DNA from 3 places in the Isoptericola sp. NPDC060185 genome. Region 2 is predicted to be linked to each of the others. Evidence: predicted binding sites of a transcription regulator. Region 2 holds the regulator's gene; each other region holds the start of a gene.
What was found. Region 2 encodes LexA, which represses DNA repair genes until DNA is damaged. Its sites were predicted from a motif close to TCGAACANNTGTTCGA; they were not measured.
Positions count from the first base shown of each region.

Region 1: ACFWDO_RS07030 (DUF222 domain-containing protein) is a predicted target of LexA. The motif match lies at 1,215-1,230, and genes of this name have one in related genera.
Region 3: ACFWDO_RS02465 (DUF222 domain-containing protein) is a predicted target of LexA. The motif match lies at 1,223-1,238, and genes of this name have one in related genera.

Region 1 is NZ_JBHWYY010000012.1:68,028-71,971, forward strand. It holds gene ACFWDO_RS07020 (sulfite exporter TauE/SafE family protein) at 1-415, opposite strand, end outside; gene ACFWDO_RS07025 (GntR family transcriptional regulator) at 412-1,158, opposite strand; gene ACFWDO_RS07030 (DUF222 domain-containing protein) at 1,264-2,874, shown strand; gene ACFWDO_RS07035 (HIT family protein) at 2,898-3,386, opposite strand; gene ACFWDO_RS07040 (class I SAM-dependent methyltransferase) at 3,383-3,944, opposite strand, start outside.
Region 2 is NZ_JBHWYY010000016.1:46,062-50,005, forward strand. It holds gene ACFWDO_RS08320 (ATP-dependent DNA helicase) at 1-1,336, shown strand, start outside; gene ACFWDO_RS08325 (L-lactate dehydrogenase) at 1,346-2,305, shown strand; gene lexA (transcriptional repressor LexA) at 2,388-3,209, opposite strand; gene ACFWDO_RS08335 (LysM peptidoglycan-binding domain-containing protein) at 3,460-3,798, shown strand; gene nrdR (transcriptional regulator NrdR) at 3,925-3,944, shown strand, end outside.
Region 3 is NZ_JBHWYY010000004.1:19,629-23,572, forward strand. It holds gene ACFWDO_RS02465 (DUF222 domain-containing protein) at 1-1,162, opposite strand, end outside; gene ACFWDO_RS02470 (GPP34 family phosphoprotein) at 1,496-2,182, shown strand; gene ACFWDO_RS02475 (histidine phosphatase family protein) at 2,187-2,750, shown strand; gene ACFWDO_RS02480 (acyl-CoA dehydrogenase family protein) at 2,820-3,944, opposite strand, start outside.

The DNA of each region.
Region 1 (3,944 bases), on a different contig from region 2:
CGCCCAGGGCGAGGCGGTCGCGCCGGACGGACGGCGCCGCCGGGCGGGCGCGCCGGCCCGTGAGCATCTGGACCGCCGACACCAGCAGGACGGCCGCGAAGACGCCGTACAGGAAGGACTCGGGGAGCGACCCGACCAGGAAGACGCCCGCCACGGCCCCGAGGGCCGTGGCGGACTCGAGCACGACCGCGAGCCTGAGGTTGGTCAGCCCCGCGGCGAGGAACTGGGGCGCGCCGGCGCACGAGCAGGCGATCACCGAGACCAGGCCGACCGCGACGGCGACGGGGAACGACGCGTGGGCGTACAGGGTCAGCAGCGGCACGACGAAGATCCCGCCGGCCATCCCCAGGGCGCTGCCCAGGGCGCCCGCCGCGAGGGATCCCACCAGCAGCACCGCGAACTGGTCGGGCGTCACGGTGTGCCCCCGGCCGCGGTGTCCGCGCGGGGGAGGCGGGTGGTGAACGTGATCGTGTCGCCGCGGTAGTGCAGCACCTCGAAGTCCACCGGGCGGCCGCCCGTCGTCGTCGAGGTGCGCTCGATCCTGAGCACCGCGCTGCCCTCGGGGACGTCGAGGGCCTGCGCCACGACCGGGTCCGCGACGCTCGCCCGCAGGGCATACGTCGCCTCGGCCAGCGGCGTGCCGTGCCGCTGCTCCAGGAGCGTGAAGATCGGCTCGTTCTCGAGGTCGTCCTGCGCCACCAGCCGCCCGAGGTCCGGGGGGAGGTAGGTCTGGTCGAAGGAGATCGGGAGCCCCGCCGCCAGCCGGACGCGGTCGATGTGAGTCACGGTCGCCCCGACGGGGAGGTCGAGGGCGGCGCGCACCTCGGCCGACGCCGGTACTTCCTCGACGGCGAGGACCCGCGCGCGGGTGGGCAGCCCGTGACGCTCCATGTCCTCGACGAACCCGGTCAGGGCGGTGAGGGGCTGGCTGATCTGCGGCGTCGTGACGTACGTGCCGCGGCCCTGCCGCGTGACGACCAGGCCCCGGGACACCAGGTTCTGGACGGCGCGTCGCACCGTGATCCGGCTGACGCCGAACTGCTCCACCAGGGCGTCCTCCGTGGGGAGCTGGTCGCCCGGGTGCAGGTCGACCCCCCAGCGAGCGAGGAGGGCGTTCTCGACCTGGGCGTACAGCGGCGTGCCGGCGGAGGGGAGCATGTCGGGAGTCTAGGTCATGTCGTTATAACAACTGGTCGCCTGACCGGATGCGTGATGCGAACGTGTGTTCGAAGAGGTGTCGGTGGCGGGTGGTTGAGTGCTCGTATGGCCACCCCGTCCAGTACCGCCGCTTCGCGGCTTGATGCTGCGCTGGACCGGACGGCGGACGAGCAGGCGGCGGTGAACGCGGCGGCGGGTCGGCGCACGGTCGCGCTCGGGCAGGTGCTGGCGGCGGCGCGGGTGGAGCCGGAGGCGTTGCTCGACGTCGAGGTGGAGCGGGTCGCGTCGGCGACGACGCAACGACGTGGTTCGGTCGCGCACCGGGCGCTGGTCGCGGAGGTCGCGTGCGCGCTCGGGGTGAGCGAGCACGTCGCGGCCGGCTGGCTCGCGGACGCCGACGTCCTGGCCTCGAAGGCGATCGCCACCCTGGAGGCGTTGTGCGCGGGGACGATCTCCTACCAGCACGCCGCGAAGATGGCGGACGCGGTCGCAGGCCTGCCCCCGAGCGTCGCGGGGCGGGTCGAGCGCGCGGTCCTGGGCCGGGCCCCCGGCATGACGGCGGCACGGTTCGGCGCGCTCGTCCGCGCCGCCCGCGACCGCCTGCACCCCGTCCCGGCGGAGGTGCGGCATCAGGCCGCCGCGCTGAAGGCGGACGTGTGGGTCGACGACGGCGCCGACGGGATGTCCTGGCTGACCGCGCACCTGCCGACGCCCGTCGCGCGCGCCGTCTACGACCGCCTGCACCGCACCGCCACGAGAGCGAAGACGACCGGTGACCCGCGCGGCATCGGGCAGCTGCGCGCCGCGACCCTGGCCGCGCTCCTCCTCGACGACCACCCCGTGACAGATGAGCACAGCACGTACGAGCACGAGCACCGCGCGGACGTCGCGGGGCCAACAGGCGGAGCCGCCGGCCCGGAGAACCTGCCGGGAACGCCGCCGGACAGCACACCGGAAACGACACCAGGATCAGCACCAGGGACCGCACCACGAGGTCTGCCAGACGACCTACCGGACCTGCCCGATCCGCTCGCCACGCTGGCGCGCACCGTCCGGCCCGTGGTGCACGTGACCGTCCCGATCACCACCCTCACCGGCACCAGCGAGAGTCCGGGCCTGCTGGACGGCACCATCCCCATCGACGCGGAGACCGCACGCCACCTCACCGCCCGCGCCCCCACCCTGCGACGCCTGCTCACCGACCCCGTCACCGGCGCGATGCTCACCGTCGACCGACGCTCCTACGTCGTGCCCGCCGACCTACGCGCCTTCCTCACCCAACGCGACCTCACCTGCCGGTTCCCCGGCTGCCGCATCCCCGCACGCCGCTGCGACCTCGACCACACCACCGCCTGGGAGCACGGCGGCACCACCGACGCCACCAACCTCGCCGCACTGTGCCGCCGTCACCACACGTTGAAGCACGAGTCCCGATGGACCGTCGAACACCTCCACGACCGGCCGGGCGGCCGGCCCGGCACCGGCGTCCTGGCCTGGACCTCACCCCGCGGCCGCACCTACCTCACCGAGCCCGGATCCGCCGACCACACCCTCGACCACCTCGACGCCTGGGCCACCGAGACACAGCACCTCGCCGAGCAACTGCCCGCGCAACTGCCCGCGCAACGCCCGGTCCCGTCGACGGACGACACGGTCGGACCGGGACCGGCACCAGACATGGTCCCGGCCCGGGACGACGGCGACCCGCCCTTCTGACCGACGCGGCGAGGTGCCGGCCGTCAGGCGTCCAGGCGGTACGGCAGGCCGAGCGCCTCCCGGAGCGCGGCGGCGTAGGGCACCCGCTCGGCGGGCGGGGCCCAGCGGGCGTCGTCGTGCCGTTGGTAGAGGCGGTCGTCCGGGTGGCGGGGGAGCACGTGGACGTGCAGGTGCCAGACGTCCTGGTCGCCCGCGGGCTCGTTGTGCTGGCGGATCGAGGTGCCGGGGCAGTCGTACGACGTGCGCATGGCCTCGGCGACCCGCTGCGTGAGCTCCCAGACGGCCGCGCCGTCCTCGGGCGTGAGCGCGTAGAGGTTCTCGACGTGCACCCGCGGGATCACCAGGACCCCGCCGGGGTTGTCCGGCCACCACTTCGGCGCGATGCGCGCGAAGGCGCGCTCCGTCACCGCGACGACGTCGGACGGCTGGTTCCACTCGTCGACGAGGCCCCGCTGGATGCCGCAGAACGGGCAGGCGTACCCGGCGGGTTCGTGGGTGATGGGACCCGTCACGGTCGCGTCCACTCGAGCGTGTAGCGGAAGAACAGCCGCTGCCGGAACCGTGCGCCCGGCAGGACGCGCCGCGCGGTGTCGCGGACCTCGCCGTACGTCTCGCGCGAGTCGCGCACCGGCACGGGCGGCCCGTCGTCCCCGGCGCCCGCGGCGGCCGGCCGCGGGTGCTTGACCATCCCCACCACGGGGTTGGCGAACGACGACACGAGGTCGACGGCGAGGTCGCGCGGCGCGCCGATCCGCGCGAGCCCCACCACGAGCAGGCGGCCGCCCGGCGCGACGACCCCTGCGGCGTGCCGCAGCGCGGGCTCCAGGTCCATGTGGTGCAGCGACGCGACCATCGTCACGACGTCGAACGAGCCGTCGGCGGGGACGTCCTCGAACCGGCCGTGCCGCACGTTGACGCCCGGGTCTCCCGCGAACCGCGCGGCGGTCGCCTCGGCCATCGCGGCGTCGGCGTCGAGCCCGACGACGGTGGCGCCGGAGCGGCGTAGCCGGTCGACGAGCGCGCCCGTGCCACACCCGACGTCGAGCGCGCGTCGCCTGCGTCGCGGCAGC
Region 2 (3,944 bases):
CCACGCCATGCTCGGCATCGCGGTCTCCGGCAGCCCGGGTGTCCTGCCCGAGCACGACGCCGTCGTCGTCGACGAGGCCCACGAGCTGGCGGAGCGGGTCACCGCGGCCGCCACCGTGGACCTGTCCCTGACCGTCGTGGAGCACGCCGCGCGCCTCGCGCGCCGCCACGGGGGCACCGAGACCTCGGCGCTCGACGCGGCGTCCCAGCAGCTCGGCACGCTGCTCGCCACGGCCCCGGCGGAGCGCTTCCCCCTGGGCCTGCCCGACGAGCTGCGCGCCGCCGTCGCCGCCGTGCGCGATGCCGCACGCGAGCTCCTCACCCGGCTCAAGCCCGCAGGCGAGTCCAAGGGCCAGTCAGCGCCGGACGCGGGGATGAAGATGGCGCAGTCCGCCGTGCTGCAGCTCTTCGAGGTCGCGGAGCGCATGGCGGCCCAGGACACGACGGCCGACGTCCTGTGGTGCTCCCGGCCGCCCGAGAACGCGCCCTGGGCCGGGGACGGCGTCACCCGGCTGCACGCAGCGCCGCTGGCGGTGGCGGGCCTCATCCGCACCCACCTGCTCGGGGAGGCCACGGGCGTCTTCACCTCCGCGACCCTCGCCCTCGGCGGCACCTTCGACCCGGTGGCGCGGTCCCTGGGCCTCGCGGGGTCGGGCGGCACGGGCGAGACACCGGACTGGACGGGCCTCGACGTGGGCAGCCCCTTCGACTACCCGCGCCAGGGGATCCTCTACGTGGCCCGCCATCTGCCCGCCCCGGGCCGCGAGCCGACCACCGACGCGCAGCTCGACGAGATCGCGGGGCTCGTCAAGGCGGCCGGCGGCCGCACCCTCGGGCTGTTCTCGTCCCGGCGCGCGGCGGTCGCGGCGGCCGAGGCGATGCGCGAGCGGCTCGACGTGCCGATCCTGTGCCAGGGCGACGACCAGCTGCCCACCCTCGTGAAGGCGTTCGCGGACGACCCGGCCACGTGCCTCTTCGGCACCCTCTCGCTCTGGCAGGGCGTGGACGTCCCCGGGCCCAGCTGCCAGCTCGTGCTCGTCGACCGGATCCCGTTCCCGCGCCCCGACGATCCGGTGAAGGCCGCGCGGGCCCGCTCGGTCGAGCAGGCGGGCGGGAACGGGTTCATGCAGGTCTCGGCCACGCACGCCGCCCTCCTGCTGGCCCAGGGGGCGGGACGCCTCGTGCGCACGGGGGACGATCGCGGCGTGGTCGCGGTCCTCGACCCGCGCCTCGCGACGGCCCGCTACGGGTCGTTCCTGACGCGGTCGATGCCAGACTTCTGGCCCACGACCGACGGCGAGCTGGTCCGTGCTGCGCTGCGGCGGCTGGACACCTAGCCTGGGCGCGTGGACGGCACACGCAGCACGACCAAGCTCGCGATCGTCGGCGCCGGCGCGGTGGGCTCCACCCTCGCGTACGCAGCGCTCGCCCGAGGGGCGGCACGCTCCATCGCCCTGATGGACGTCAACCGCGCCAAGGTCGAGGCCGAGGTCCTCGACCTGAGGCACGGGAGCATGTTCATCCCGCAGGCGGAGATCGAAGGCTCCGACGACGTCGAGGTGTGCCGCGGAGCCGACGTCGTGGCCGTCACCGCCGGCGCCAAGCAGAAGCCGGGCCAGAGTCGCCTGGACCTGGCCGAGGCGACGGTGGGCCTCACCCGCACGATCCTGCCGCGGCTGCTGGAGGTCGCGCCGGACGCGATCTACCTCATGGTGACCAACCCCGTCGACGTGGTGACGTACGCGGCGCAGGAGATCAGCGGCCTGCCGGCCGAGCGGGTGTTCGGCAGCGGCACGGTCCTGGACTCCTCCCGGCTGCGCGACGCGCTCGCCCGCCACTGCGGGGTCGCGGTCGGCAACGTGCACGCGAACATCGCGGGCGAGCACGGCGACTCGGAGATCGTGCTGTGGAGCTCGGCGACGATCGCCGGGGTGCCGCTGCTGGACTGGCGCCCCTTCCGTGGTCGGCCGCCGCTCGACGAGCCCGCCCGGCACCGGATCGCCACGGACGTCGTGGAGTCGGCCTACCGGGTCATCGCCGGCAAGGGGGCCACCAACTACGCCGTGGGCCTGGCAGCCACCCGCATCATCGAGGCGGTCCTGAACGACGAGCACCGCGTGATGAACGTGTCGTCCCGCCTGGACGGCTTCTACGGCATCAGCGACGTCTGCCTCTCGGTGCCGTCCCTGGTGGACCGGCGCGGCGTGGCGGAGACGATCGACACCCCGCTGTCCGACGACGAGGTCGCCGGCCTGCGGGCGTCGGCCGAGGGCATGCGCGAGGTGCAGCGCCGGCTCGGGTTCTGACCCGCGACGCGGCCCTGACGCGACTAACCCCCGGCCCGCACGGGCCGGGGGTTCGTCGCGCCGTCGGGGTGCGGCGTCGCGCTCAGAGGCTGCGGAGCACGGCCACCACCCGGCCGAGCACCTGGGCGTCGTCGCCCGGGATGGGGGAGTAGGCGGCATTCTGCGGCATGAGCCACGTGTGCCCGCCGGACTGCTTGAACGTCTTGACCGTCGCCTCGCCGTCGATCATGGCGGCGACGACCTCGCCGTTCTCCGCGACCGGCTGGCTGCGGACGACCACCCAGTCGCCGTCGCAGATGGCCGCGTCGACCATCGAGTCGCCCGCCACCTTGAGCAGGAACAGCTCGCCGTCGCCCACGACCTGGCGGGGGAGCGGGAAGACGTCCTCGACGACCTGCTCGGCGAGGATCGGGCCGCCCGCCGCGATCCGGCCCACGAGCGGGACGTAGGACGGGGCCTCGGCGGGCTGTGCGTCGGAGCCCGCGACCGAGCCGGCGGCGAACCCCGGGGTGCGCGGCGCGAACGCCGGGGTCCCGCCGTCGGTCGCGGCGGGTGCCTCGGGGTCGACGACCTCGATCGCGCGGGGCCGGTTCGGGTCACGGCGCAGGAAGCCCTTGCGCTCCAGCGTCGTCAGCTGATGCTTGACGGACGAGGGGCTGGCGAGACCCACGGCCTCGCCGATCTCCCGCATGGTCGGGGGGTAGCCGCGGTCCTCGACGGAGCGGCGGATCGTCTCGAGCACACGGCGCTGGCGCGGCGTGAGCCGGTCGGCCGCCGGGGCGATCTCGCTCACCGAGGCGAGCGCCGTCTCCGCTGTCGACGTGTCCTCAGGGGTCTCCTGCTGCGCCGGCCACGGCGTGGCAACCGTCGTGGACGCCGGGGCGTGGTCCCGTCCGCTGGTCATCGCGTTCTCCGTCCTGCAGGGGCGCGGCCCGCTGACGGGCCGATGAAATCCGACAAACCTTCCATCGCGCTGCTGGTCACTCTAGGCCAGTTCCGGCCCGACATCAAACATCTGTTCGATCAGGCCTCGACCGTGTCGTCGTGACGTGGTACACCTAGTACAGCCGTTCGACGTACAGGTGTTCGACGAACGGCTGTTCGACGGCAGTCGCCCGACCGGCGGCGACGCGACGTGAACCGGAGGTAGGACGATGCAGAACGCGCCCAGCACCACCGAAGCTCCGGGGTTCCTCGGGCTCGGCGGCCTCCGGCTCACGCGACGCGGGCGTGTCGTGGTCGCCGCGCTCGTCCTTCTCGTCCTCGTCGGCGCGGGCCTGGTCGGCCAGCGCGCGGTGGCGGACGCTCCCGGGTCGGGCGTGGAGGTCCGGCTCCACACGGTCCAGCCGGGCGAGACGCTGTGGCAGTACGCCCGCGCGGTCCGGGACTCGGGCGAGGACCTGCGCGACGTCGTCGCGGACCTCCGCCAGCTGAACGGCCTCACGACGGCGGAGCTGCAGGCCGGTCAGGTGGTGCTCCTGCCCGAGGACTGAGGGCGCGCGGCACGACCCGGCGCCGCGAAGATGCGAGGATGGACCCTGCTTGCGCCGGGCGCGGCGTCCCGCATACCTTGTCGGGCAGCCGGGCGCCGGTCCGGAGCCGAGCGCAGGAGACCAGCGATGCACTGCCCGTTCTGCCG
Region 3 (3,944 bases), on a different contig from region 2:
CGAACACCACCCGGGTCACCTCGCTGTCGCAGGCCAGGCGGCGCAGCAAGGAGGGCGGCAGCGGTGCGTCATGGTCGGGGAACGTCGGGAGCGAGTCCTGCTCGGGGCCGGCAAGCCGCCGCGGGTCGATCCCGGCGGGCGTGCCCGCGGTCGCGCCGCCCTCGCCGGCCCGGGTCACGACGAGACCGTCGGCCCCGTCCGCACCGCGAACCTCACGGGCCAGCGCCTGCAGCTCGGTGAACGACACCGAGACCTGGAGGTGCGGGCGCACGGACGCCCCGGAACCGACCGCCGCATTGTCGAGGGCGATGCGCGCGAGGTCCGCGAGGCCCTGCCCGCGCCGCTGGGTGGGCGTCCGCGGGTCGTCGGCCGCCGGACGTCCGACCACCGCGTCGAGCGCCGCGCGCACCGCCTGGCCGTGCTCCAGCGTGAGGAACCCGGCGACGTGGTAGCCGTCCCAGGTGGGCGAGACCTCCAGGAACTCCTTCTCCCGCGCCCGGGCGTACCCGCGCTCGTCCGACTCCGGGTCCGCGACGTGCGCGAACCGCTTCACGAGACGGCGGAACTGCCCCGCCGACCGGCGATCGGCGAGCGAGACGAGCAGCTCCTCCCCCGTGGGGCCGGCCGGGACGCCCGGCACCGGCCCTGGCTCCTCCGGGGCATCAGCCTCCGGCGACGGCTGGACGACGGCGGCCGCAAGCGCTGCGCGTCGTGCCTCGGACGTGGGCGCGACGTCGACCATCGCGCGCACGTGGTCGGCGCCGATCTCCCCGGCCAGGGCCGCCGACGCCGTCGCGGGGAGCACGTCGCGCAGGGTGCGTGTCGTCCGCACGTCCCGGTGGGCGGTGGCCGGGGACACCCCCTCGGCGAGGGCGAGCCAATGGGCGAAGGAGCGCGCGCCGTCGACCGCCCACCACCCCTCGCCCTCCACCACGGGCAGGACGCGCAGGCGTGCGGCGTCGAGGCGCTGCCCGAGCGCGCGCAGCGTCCGGGAGACGTCCGCGGCCGAGCGACCGTCGAGCTCGCCGAGCCCGCCCTCCAGTACCGCCGCCGCGAGGCGGTCCACGCCCGCCGCGACGAGCACCAGGGCCGACGTGACGTCGTCGGCGCCCGACCTGGGCGCGGGAAGCGTCGCGTCGGCACGATCCAGCACGTCGATCATCGGTCCCCCTCCCCTCCGTCCGCCACGTGCCGGGTCGTTCGCCCGGCACGGACGACGCTATCGAACGCATGTTCGAAGAATGAAGGGCTCGTGCCGCGCCGCCGCCGTCCACAGGCAGCCCGCAGCGTCCGCGCGGTGCGCCGCCGTCGGGCGCCCTCTGCCTGTTCGCTCAGAGCGAACCTGCCCGCGGGCAAGGACACGGACTAGGGACCGCGCCCGGCGCCCGGCGTCCGGTGGTCACGAGTGCCGACGGATCGTCGATCCCCGCGCCACTCTCGCGCTCTGCACCCCGCACCCTGGACTCTCCGCGCCCCGGTCCGCGAGGATCGACGGGTGATCATCGCGGAGGACCTGCTGCTGCTCGCGTACGACGACGCCTCGGGCCGACCGCGGCTCGACCGCCTGCAGCTGGACTACCGACTGGCCGGCGCCCTGCTCGTCGAGCTCGCCCTGGACGGCCGGGTCGAGGTCACCACGACCGCGGGCGCGGACGCCGCCGGCCGGCGGGTGGGGGCAGGCCGGGTCACCGTGCTCGACGCGTCCCCCACGGGGCACCCGGCGCTCGACCACGCCCTGGCCTTCGCGCAGACCCGGCCCCGCACGCCGAAGAGCCTCGTCGCGCCGCTGGCCAAGGGGCTGCGCACGCAGCTGCTGACCGGGCTCGCGGAGCGCGGGGTGCTGCGGCGCGAGGACGAGACGGTCTTCTGGGTCTTCCCGACGACGTCCTGGCCCGCCGCCGACGCCACCCACGAGACGCAGCTGCGCGCGACGTGCCGCGACGTGCTGCTCGGCGGCCGCGACCCCGACGCCCGGACCGCAGCGCTGCTCGCGATGGCGAACGGCTCCCCGCTGGTCCGCGGGCTCGTCCCGCCCCAGGACCGGCGACGGGCGGAGGCGCGCGCGAAGGAGCTCGCCTCGCGGAGCTGGGCGAGCGCCGCGGTGAAGAAGGCCGTGGACGAGGTCCAGGCGGCCGTGATGGTCGCGGTCATGATCCCTGCCATGACCGCCACGACGACCTGACGCCGTGGAGCAGGTCGCGGCACGGGCCACAGCACGGGCCACGGCACGGGCCACGGTCCGCGTCACCGTCGTCCGGCACGCGGCGCCCGCCGTCTCCGGCTCCGCGCCACCGGGCGCCTGGCCGCTCTCCCCCGCCGGCCGCGCGGCGGCCCGTGCCGTCTGCCTGCCGACCGGCACGCCCGCCGTCGCGAGCGACGAGCGCAAGGCGGTCGAGACGCTGGCCCTCGCGCTCGGCGTCGCCGACGTCCCCATGGACCCGAGGTTCGGGGAGGTCCGGCGCCCACCCGAGCCCGTGGCACCGGGCTTCCGTGCGGCCCGCCGCGCCTGGGTCGAGGGCGCCCTCGACGACCGGCACGACGGGTGGGAGACGCCGGACGCCGCGGCGCGCCGGTTCGGCGACGCCGTGCGGGAGCACGCCGCCGGGCGCGACCTCGTCGTCGCGACGCACGGCATGGTCCTCACCGCGTGGATGGTCGCGCTCGGCCGTGTGCCCAGCGGGCCGCCCGCGGGCGTGTTCTGGGCCCGGCTCGGGCTCCCCGACGTCGTCCCCGTGGACCTGGACCTCTGACACCACCGGGGACGACGACGGGGACCCGCGCGGTGGCGCGGGTCCCCGTCGTGCTCAACAGGTGGAGGCTCAGGCGAAGGCGGAGACCCCGGTGATGTCGCGGCCGACGATGAGCGCCTGCATCGACTCGGTGCCCTCGTAGGTGTGCAGCGCCTCGAGGTCGGCGAAGTGCCGCGCAACGCGGTTGCCGAGCAGGATGCCGTTGCCGCCCAGCATGTCGCGGGCGATGGACGCGACCTCGCGCGCCTGACGCGTCGTCGTGTACTTGGCGAGGGACGCCTGCTCGCCGGTCAGGGTGCCGGCGTCGGCGAGGCGCGTGATCTGCGCGACGAGCAGCTGCATCTGCGTGACCAGCGACAGCATGCGGGTGAGCCGCTCCTGCACCATCTGGTTCTTGGCCAGCGGTCGGCCGAACTGGATGCGCTGGGTCGCGTACGCGGCGGCCGCCTCGTAGCAGGCGACGGCGTGCCCGACGGCGGACCAGGCCACCGCGAGGCGTGTCGCGAACAGGACGGCGGCGGTCGCCTTGAACGACGTCGCGCCGGGCAGCGCCGCGCTCGCGGGGACGAACACGTCGTTGAGCACGATGTGCGCCTGCCAGATGGCGCGGAGCGAGACCTTGCCCTCGATGGTCGTGGCGGTGTAGCCGGGCGCGTCCTGGGGGACGATGAAGCCGTGCACCTGGTTGTCGCCGTCGTCCCCGACGAGGCGGGCCCACACGACGGTGATGTCGCCGCAGGAGCCGAAGCCGATCCACTTCTTCTCGCCGTCGAGGACGTATCCCTCGACGCCGTCGCGAGTCTCCTTGCGGGCGGTGGTCTCGAGCGAGACGGAGTCCGAGCCGTGTGTGGGCTCGGTGAGCGCGAACGCGCCGAGGATCTCCCCGCGCGCCATCGGCTCGGCGTAGGTCGCGACCTGCTCGGGCGAGCCGTGCATGACGATCGACCGCAGCGCGAGGCCGCCCTGGACGCCGCAGATCGTGGCGACGGAGCCGTCGCCGCGCGACATCTCCATGCTCGCCAGGCCCTCGGCCATGAACGAGATCTTCGGGCGGCCGTCGACGTCGACGCCGTCGCGCAGGAGGTCGCGCTCGGCGAGCTTCTTCACGAGGTCGAACGGCACCTCGGCGCGCTCCCAGTAGCCGTCGATGACGGGGAGCACCTCGTCCTGGACGAACTCGCGGACGGCGAGCTG